3 regions of the Buttiauxella sp. BIGb0552 genome follow, and region 2 is predicted to be linked to each of the others. Evidence: predicted binding sites of a transcription regulator. Region 2 holds the regulator's gene; each other region holds the start of a gene.
What was found. Region 2 encodes Fur, which represses iron uptake genes when iron is present. Its sites were predicted from a motif close to ATAATAATGAGAACNACTATCAA; they were not measured.
Positions count from the first base shown of each region.

Region 1 (3,130 bases), on a different contig from region 2:
GCGCCATTAGATTTCAAACCATAAGAGTTAAACAAACTATAAAAGTGGATTAAGCCATTCCTCTTCTGAACGTGTTGAGTAAGAAGAGGAATATTGATGAAGTTAATTGCATCTGAAAAGCTGATTATTTTTCAAATAAGCGTTCGAGCTTGAAGCACTGCGCTCCTTTATATAAGCACTCATCATAAATACGGTAACCGATATGTTGAGCAACGCGAATTGAAGCCGGGTGATGCTTCACAATAAGGCACACGGTTTTGGATGGCGAAAACGAATCGACATACCAATGGTGTGCGGCATCGGCAGCCTCTTTTGCAATCCCGCAGCCCTGGGCCATGCGCGTAATGACCCATGAAGCTTCAGCGCATTTATCAAACGCTTCATCAACATTACGATGAAAATTAGCCAGCCCCGTTTCCCCTAAAAAAACACCATCAGATTTTTGGAAGATGGAGAAGATCCCGAATCCAAATGTTGACCAGTGCCCGATGTTTCTCAAAATACGATTCCATCCTTCTTCCGGTGTAAACCCTGGAGAATTGGTCACATGGAAAATTTCAGGGTCCGCATACATGGGCAACCACACATCAAAATCTGCAATGGTTTGAGGACGTAAAATTAATCTTTCCGTTTCAATGATTGTCATTAATTTATCTTTTACGTTTTTATCCAAAAAACAGGGCTTTCTAGTCTAAAAAGTAATCCCATCTCGTTTTCATTACCCAGCCTCGACGTTCTGAGTAAAGGGCTAAAAGCATGACTTCTAGCCTGGGGTAAACTCATTCAGCAGCCGTTTCGCCAGGCATACTTTTCAGAGCTTCAAGATCAATCTCAGCATCGTTTGTTTCCAGCAGTTGCGTTAACAAAAGAAGGTTATTGAATTCATTTAAAAGTATCTCAGCGTCAGTCTTCAGGGGAGTATCAGCCGCATCTAAAGCTGCATTGATTGCTTTTCTGACGTTCTCAAGCATTTCATTCATACCGCCATTTTTACCAATGGTCAGTAACAATGCTCCTATAAGCAAAGATTGAGCTTCGACTTTTGCCGCCAGTTGCTTGGCTTCGGCATCCATTTTAGAAATTTTTGCTATCACACCCAGTATCAAGTTTTTCATTAAAGCCCCATTTCTAGCCAGATAACCCCTAAACAAAATTAGGGTGAGATTTATTTGATGAAAATGAAAATAGCCTAAGTTGTGACTGTGCACCACTCCGCCGGGTGAACATCATGTGCCTGACGTTTATTAGAATGCGCATGTATGCATTGGCGATGAACATCATCGTGCTCACTGGAGCTACCAATCGCATAAATCGGTATTCTCTATACATCTTTTACTTTCTATCACCTAAGTTTTCTTATTCCAGTTAAATTCTCTTAATTTCATTGGGTTAAATAGCTCATTTCACCGCCTGCAAGACTTTCAGCAGGGTCTATCCTTAGTTAAGACGCCTAAAAATAGCGCATTTCGTGAATACCCCTGTTATCAGGATGTTGTATTGATAATAGTTATCATTAACATAGGGTATTGGCCTTTGGGCGGCAAAACATAAAGAGGTGAACTATGGATGTGCAAACCGGTAGCTTCGATCCCAGTGAGTTTGCCTGGAAGGGACTGACGTTAACCCCTGATGCTGTGGCTCATATTCGCAAACTGGCCAGCCAGCAGCCGGATTTCCTCGGTGTACGTTTGGGCATTAAACAGACCGGGTGCGCGGGTTTCGGCTATGTGCTGGATACCGTCAAAGAGCCTAAATCTGACGACCTCCTATTTGAAACGGACGGTGCAAAGCTGTGGGTGCCACTTTCAGCAATGCCGTTCATCGACGGAACGGAAGTCGATTATGTGCGCGAAGGATTAAACGAAATATTCAAATTCAACAACCCGAAAGCACAGCACGAATGCGGCTGTGGTGAAAGCTTTGGGGTGTAGGCGGGATTATGTCACGTAACACTGAAACGTCTGAAGAAGTGCAAACCTGGGCGGGTGGCCACTCTTATAAAGAAGGCTTTTTCACCCAGTTGAAAACCGACGAAATGGCTCACGGCATCAATGAGGATGTGGTGCGGGCAATCTCTGCGCGGCGTAATGAGCCTGAGTGGATGCTTGAGTTTCGTCTGAGTGCATATCGCGCCTGGGTTGAGATGGAAGAGCCGCACTGGCTGAAGGCCCATTACGATAAGCTGAACTATCAGGATTACAGCTACTACTCGGCACCGTCGTGCGGCAGTTGCGATGATAATTGTGAATCGCAACCCGGCGCGGTCCAGAAGCCTGGTAGCAACGCTTATCTGACCGGTGAAGTGGAAGAGGCATTTAAACAGCTCGGTGTTCCGGTGCGCGAAGGCTCGAATATCGCCATGGATGCGATTTTTGACTCCGTTTCTGTGGCGACCACGTACCGTGAAAAACTCTCTGAACAGGGCATTATTTTCTGCTCTTTTGGCGAGGCCATTCATGAATTCCCGGAGCTGGTGCAAAAATATCTTGGCACCGTCGTGCCGAGTAACGATAACTTTTTTGCGGCCCTCAACGCAGCAGTGGCATCCGACGGGACGTTTATTTATGTGCCGAAAGGTGTGCGTTGCCCGATGGAACTGTCCACCTATTTCCGTATCAACGCTGAGAAAACAGGTCAGTTCGAACGTACCATTTTAGTGGCCGACGAAGGCAGTTACGTCAGCTATATCGAAGGGTGCTCGGCACCGGTGCGCGACAGCTACCAGCTTCACGCCGCAGTGGTGGAAGTCATCATCCATAAAGATGCCGAAGTGAAATATTCCACGGTGCAAAACTGGTTCCCCGGCGACGGCAACACTGGCGGCATTCTGAACTTCGTGACCAAACGCGCCTTGTGCGAAGGCGCGAACAGCAAAATGTCCTGGACGCAGTCTGAAACCGGCTCGGCGATCACCTGGAAATACCCAAGTGTGATTCTGCGCGGCGATAACTCGATTGGCGAGTTCTTCTCGGTGGCGCTGACGGCAGGGAATCAGCAGGCCGACACTGGCACCAAGATGATTCATATTGGTAAAAACACCCGCTCGACGATTATCTCGAAAGGGATCTCGGCCGGACACAGCCAGAACAGCTATCGCGGTTTAGTGAAAATCATGCCGACGGCGACAAAC
Region 1 covers NZ_SODY01000001.1:884,799-887,928, reverse strand. The annotation lists gene tolA (cell envelope integrity protein TolA) at 1-24, shown strand, start outside; gene EDF88_RS04085 (GNAT family N-acetyltransferase) at 125-646, opposite strand; gene iraP (anti-adapter protein IraP) at 780-1,115, opposite strand; gene sufA (Fe-S cluster assembly scaffold SufA) at 1,563-1,931, shown strand; gene sufB (Fe-S cluster assembly protein SufB) at 1,940-3,130, shown strand, end outside.
Region 1: sufA (Fe-S cluster assembly scaffold SufA) is a predicted target of Fur. The motif match lies at 1,498-1,520, and genes of this name have one in related genera.

Region 2 (3,130 bases):
TGCGCGCAATCCATCGTTTTATCGACACAACAGCGGCAAACTGATTAAAAACAAACCGACTGGCCGCAAGATGTGGCTAACGCGTTGGCGCGCAAGCCATGCTGATGTATGATTGCGCGCTAAATTGCGCCAGAGCACCCCGCTCCGTGCCACCTGAATTCCCTGTCAGTAGTCTAATCATGGCAAAAGAACAAACGGACCGTACTACATTAGATCTGTTCGCGGACGAGCGTCGCCCGGGGCGACCAAAAACCAATCCGCTAACGCGTGATGAGCAATTGCGTATCAACAAACGCAACCAACTCAAGCGCGATAAAGTACGCGGCCTGAAGCGAGTGGAGCTAAAGCTCAATAACGATGCGGTAGATGCTCTCAATCAGCTGGCTGAAGCGCGCAATATCAGTCGTAGTGAATTGATTGAAGAGATACTTCTCGAACAACTGAAGCAACATCTCAGTTAGTTTTAGTGCTATGTCCTGGTATGCGATTTTGCAGTCTGTGCACACCGGGGCGATAGCAGTTTCCGCACCACGAAGTGTTCTGCTATGATTGCCCTATCTGTGGCCAAATAGCAGCCACCATACCATTAAGTATCAAGAGGTTATTTTACTCATGGCAATCGTAGGCATTTTTTTCGGCAGCGACACTGGTAACACCGAAAATATCGCGAAAATGATTCAAAAACAGCTCGGTAAAGATGTTGCTGAGGTGCATGACATTGCTAAGAGCAGCAAAGAAGACCTGGAAGGCTTCGACATTCTGCTTCTCGGCATTCCAACCTGGTACTACGGCGAAGCCCAGTGTGATTGGGACGATTTCTTCCCAACTCTGGAAGAAGTTGATTTCAATGGCAAACTGGTAGCGTTGTTTGGTTGCGGTGACCAGGAAGACTACGCAGAATACTTCTGTGACGCATTAGGCACTATCCGCGACATCATTGAGCCGCGCGGTGCAGCTATCGTCGGTCACTGGCCGACTGCGGGTTACCATTTCGAAGCATCTAAAGGTCTTGCAGACGATGACCACTTTGTTGGCCTGGCGATTGACGAAGACCGTCAACCAGAACTGACTGCTGAACGCGTTCAGAAATGGGTTAAACAAGTTTCTGATGAGCTCAACCTGGCTGATATCATCAACGCCTGATTCTAAACCCAGGCTACTTTAAGATGCAGGCTGGCAATAAACCTGCATATTCAAGGGCGATGGGCATCAATGCGGCGAGACTATTGGGTTTCGCCACATTGATAGTTATTTCCGATTAAAATAATTGCTACAAATTTTTAACTTTTCAGCTTGTCCCTGTACAATGAACTCCTGACAAATAGCTATCAAGGCCATCAAATCGCGACTCAACCGCAATTTTTTAACTTGGTTATGCATAATACTTGCGGTTCCCATTTAGAAGGGGCAGTTCTATAATGAGACGCATTCATCTTAACGCTCACCCTGACTCCGAGCGAATCGTTAAGCAACAGGACAATTTCCGCATGACTGACAATAATACCGCATTAAAGAAGGCCGGCCTGAAAGTCACGCTTCCTCGATTAAAAATCCTTGAAGTGCTGCAGGGGCCGGTGAACCACCACGTCAGTGCGGAAGACTTATATAAACGTCTGATTGATATGGGCGAAGAGATTGGTCTCGCCACCGTTTATCGTGTACTAAACCAGTTTGATGATGCAGGCATTGTGACGCGCCATAACTTCGAAGGCGGCAAATCCGTATTCGAACTGACACAGCAGCATCACCATGACCACCTGATTTGCCTGGACTGCGGCAAAGTAATTGAATTCAGCGATGATTCAATCGAAGCCCGTCAGCGTGAAATCGCATCACGTCATGGTATTCGTCTGACTAACCACAGCCTGTACCTTTATGGTCATTGTGCTGAAGGTGATTGCCGTACCGACGAAAACGCACACGAAATCAGCGAAAAGTAATCTGCACCTCCGGCACCCAGAGTTGGGTGTCAGGCAATAAAAAAACCGGTGAGGAAGCTCATCGGTTTTTTTATTGCCTGAATACAGCGATTACTTATTGTTGGCGCGGATCTCTTGCCAGATTTTATCGCATTTTGCTTTCACGGCCTGGTCATTACCGGTACGTGTTGCCTGAATGCAGTTCTGGTAATCCAGGGTACGAACCGTTTCTTTCTTCGCAAACTCCTGGTGTTCCTTATCCTGAGCCAACACATTCAATACGCTTTGGCAGGCCTGAATTTTATCCGGATTGCCTTCTGCGGTGTTAATACAGGCGCTATACGCTTGTTTTAGTTTTGTGTCTTCCGGAGCCGTTTTAGGTTGTTGCTGCGCACACGCACTTAAACCTAACGCCATCACCACAGTCAGAACGATTTTTTTCATGTTTGATATCCTTAAGAAAACCGGGCGTTTTCACGCCCGGATTCGAATCAGAAGATGGTGAACGGTGCGATGACGATGAATTTCACGTCGCGCTCATCCTGGAAGATGTTGCCGTAACCACCGCCCCAGCTTGGGATGTCTGAATGGTTGTCGTACTGAGTGAAGTGCAGTTTGAACAGCGTGCCTTTCGCACGACCATCCTGAACGGTGTACAACGCATCAAGGCTGTACGCAGATTCTTTCAGGCGATTATCAGCATCGTAGTAACCGTCAGTGGTTGGTTTAGAGCTTGGTTTAGCATCCCATGCGTACACATAAGAAGCACCCACTGCCCAACCTGCCAGGTTCCAATTGCTCAGGTCATACATCGCGCCTGCAAATACTGCTTTTTCACCGTTGGCATTGAAGTCAGAGCGGTTATCCCACCACACATCAAGACGACCGTTTGAAGATGCATAAGTTGGGGTCATACGCTGCAGGAAGTAACCTTGCTGGCCATCGGCCTTAACAATAGTTCCTTCAAGACGCAAATCAACCTGGCCAACTCTGTATCCGAGAGTCAATGCCTGCAACCATGCAGTGCCGTCGTACAGATCGTTAACGCTGCCATCTGAAACTTTGTCACGCGTACCGTAGAACTGGTAGCTGGTTGTTAACGGGCTGCCCGCGATATCAAACTTATAGCTTGCTTTGGTGAAGTACTGATCAACGTAGCCTTCAGCCTGCCCAAATGCCGCTTCGAGAATGAAATCATTTTTGAAGTCATA
Region 2 covers NZ_SODY01000002.1:513,656-516,785, forward strand. The annotation lists gene ybfF (esterase) at 1-44, shown strand, start outside; gene ybfE (LexA regulated protein) at 180-461, shown strand; gene fldA (flavodoxin FldA) at 613-1,143, shown strand; gene fur (ferric iron uptake transcriptional regulator) at 1,488-1,940, shown strand; gene chiQ (ChiQ/YbfN family lipoprotein) at 2,031-2,363, opposite strand; gene chiP (chitoporin) at 2,411-3,130, opposite strand, start outside.

Region 3 (3,130 bases), 160 kb from region 2:
AATAGAGGTTGCCCTGGCGGCTGTAACCCGCTTCCAGTTCCAGAGATTGCATCGGGGCAAAGTCCCAACGCACGACGCCGTTGATATCTTTGTTAATCACACCTTCGCGCCCGGCGGGCAGAGTATCAGAGTAAATACCGGTACGTTCGGACTGGTGACCCTGGTTGATGTCCCACGCATCGGCCTGGGTTTTATCCAGGTTACCGTACAGGCGGAAGCTGAAATCCCCGCCCAGCGGGCCGTTCAGGCTGAAGTTAGTGCGCTTGGTTGAACCTTCATCTTTGTGCTCTGGCGCATTCAGATAGGTGTTCCAGGAGCCATGCCATTCACCGGTGCCTTTTTTGGTGATGATATTGACTACACCACCTGCCGCACCGTTACCGTAACGCGCTGCGGCCGGGCCACGAATGACTTCTATACGCTCGACCATTTCAGGTGGTACCCAGCTTGCATCACCACGTGTATCACGTTCGCCACGCCAGCCAAGTCGTACCGAGTTGCGGCTGGTGACCGGTTTGCCATCGATAAGAATCAGGGTGTTTTCCGGGCCCATACCGCGAATATCAATCTGGCGGCTGTTGCCACGTTGACCACTGGTGGAGTTACCGGTCAGGTTAACGCCTGGCATAGTGCGGACAATTTCAGAAATATCACGCGCTGGTGGGCGTTTTTTCAGCTCTTCAGCGGTGATGGTTGAAACGCCTGGTGCCTGCAAATTTTGCGCGGCGGCGGTAACAACCAGAGTGTCTTCATCAGCGTGATTTTGTGTGTCGTCATTGTTGGCAGCAGCGGTCTGAGCCGTTGCTGGTGCCGCTTGTTCTGCCGCAAAGACAGGTGCAGCAACACCGTAGATTCCCAGATTGATTAGCATTGCGAGGGAATAGTTAATTTTCTTATTCATTATGGCGGCCTGCTTTTCCGCTGGGCCCGGTGTCATTCCATTCCCAGAGGGATCGGGCGCAGCATGGATGTTACGAAGCGATACCGAAACTGTCTGCAACAGCCTCGAAATGAGGGAATCGTGCGTTCAAGTCCGGCAATTAATTGTTTTTGCACCAGTAAGCTGGTAGCCCAAAGCGCGGAAATACGCTATTGCAAATGCAAATAATTATCAATAGTATTATCAATATATTTCAACTTAATTGATCGTTATCAATACTTTCATGGGGTTATGTTCGAGTGGTGAATTTGCTGACAGGAAGTGAGAGCTGGTGGCAGGAAAAACAGGCGCAAGGGATACCCGCCGTTACCTGTGAAAATGATGGTCTGTGTGAAGTGACTTTTTTATGGCGTGACCCTAAGGGTTGCGAGCAAATCTCACCGACAAAGCGAGTCTGGATTTACATCACGGGCGTAACGGATCACCACCAACGCTCGCGTCCGCAAACGCTCGAACGCATTGCCGGAACTGATGTCTGGCAGTGGCAAACGCAGCTAACTGCTACATGGCGCGGCAGTTATTGCCTCATTCCAACAAACAGCGAAGACGATTTCCCGCCAGAGGCTTTTGAAGGGCTGGTTCCGGTTCCGATGGCGCTGCGTGAAGGTTGGCGAAAACTGCTGCCACTTGCGATTGCCGACCCGCTAAATTCTGAAAGCTGGCTCGGTGGGCGAGGGCATCCAATGTCAGCACTCCATCTCCCTGATGCGCCGAAACAAGAGGGCTGGGCTCAACCCGACACGCTGTATGCCGCAGCACGTTGCATAACCTGGACAAGTTCGCGCCTGAAAAATCAACGTAACGTCTGGATTTTTGCAACCGGTGACGTCCAGCCAGAGCAGCGCCCGTTGGCAATTTTGCTCGACGGGCAATTCTGGGCCGAAAGCATGCCGGTGTGGTCTGCGCTCCAGGCTCAAACCGATGACGGAGTATTGCCTCCCGCGGTTTACGTGCTTATTGATGTCATCGACAATTCAACGCGCAGTGATGAACTGCCCTGTAATGCGCAGTTTTGGCTGGCGGTGCAGGAAGAGCTATTGCCGCAATTACGCTCGCTCACCAGCTGGAATGAAACCCCGCAAACCACGGTCGTCGCCGGCCAAAGCTTTGGTGGGCTTTCTTCGCTTTATGCTGCTCTCCATTGGCCGGAACAATTTGGCTGCGTGCTCAGTCAGTCCGGTTCTTACTGGTGGCCACGTCGTGAAAACAACCAGCAAGGCGGGCAGTTGATACGGCAACTGGAAGATGGGCTTGCGTGTGGAAAACCGCTGCGTATCTATCTTGAGGCAGGGGTCAGAGAACCTCTCATTTATCAAGTTAATCAACGAATTTACCCCTTACTACAACAAACACAGCGAGCTGTTTTCTACCGTCAGGTTGATGGTGGGCACGATGCGCTTTGCTGGCGAGGCGGTCTTTTGGACGGTCTCGCCTGGCTTTGGAAAGCGCCTTAAAGAGCGGAGTTAACTATGGAATTCAGTAACCCTTTCGACTCATTGCAGAGCCGTTTTTTCATCCTTGAAAATGCGCAGCAACAGTTCAGCTTATGGCCGGAACATTGTGCATTGCCCGATGGCTGGCAGGTGGTTTGTGAACCCGCATCACATGATGAATGTAACCACTGGCTGCTTGCCAACTGGATCAATCTCCAACCCACTTCTTTTGCGAAACAGGGTGTAAGCGGTGAGTGAATTAATGATGTCTTCTGCACTGGAACAACAAATTGAAACTCTGCCGCTTGTGGCGGCCCAACCCGGTATCTGGATGGCGGATCAACTTTCGCCGCAGGCTAATGCGTGGAGCGTGGCCCACTACGTAGAATTAAATGGTGACCTCAACGAAGCTCTGCTGTGCAAGGCTATCGTGGCTGGAATGAAAGAGGCCGATACTTTGTGCATGCGCTTTAGTGAAGTGGACGGCGAAGCACGCCAGTGGCTTGATCCGCATGCTTCATTTATCCCCACGCATTGCCATGATTTGCGCAACGATGCAGACCCGGTGGCCGTGGCGCAAAATATTATGCGCAACGATCTCGAGCAGGATTTGCGCATTTCCAGCGGCAAACCGCTCTACCACCACCAGTTGCTGCGTATCAGCGACACACGCTGGTTCTGGTATCAACGTTTTCACCATTTAGTGGTTGATGGCTTCAGTTTCACCGCCATTACCCGCCGGATCGCCAATATTTAT
Region 3 covers NZ_SODY01000002.1:676,584-679,713, reverse strand. The annotation lists gene EDF88_RS07935 (TonB-dependent siderophore receptor) at 1-901, opposite strand, end outside; gene fes (enterochelin esterase) at 1,183-2,394, shown strand; gene EDF88_RS07925 (MbtH family NRPS accessory protein) at 2,410-2,631, shown strand; gene EDF88_RS07920 (enterobactin synthase subunit F) at 2,639-3,130, shown strand, end outside.
Region 3: fes (enterochelin esterase) is a predicted target of Fur. The motif match lies at 1,099-1,121, and genes of this name have one in related genera.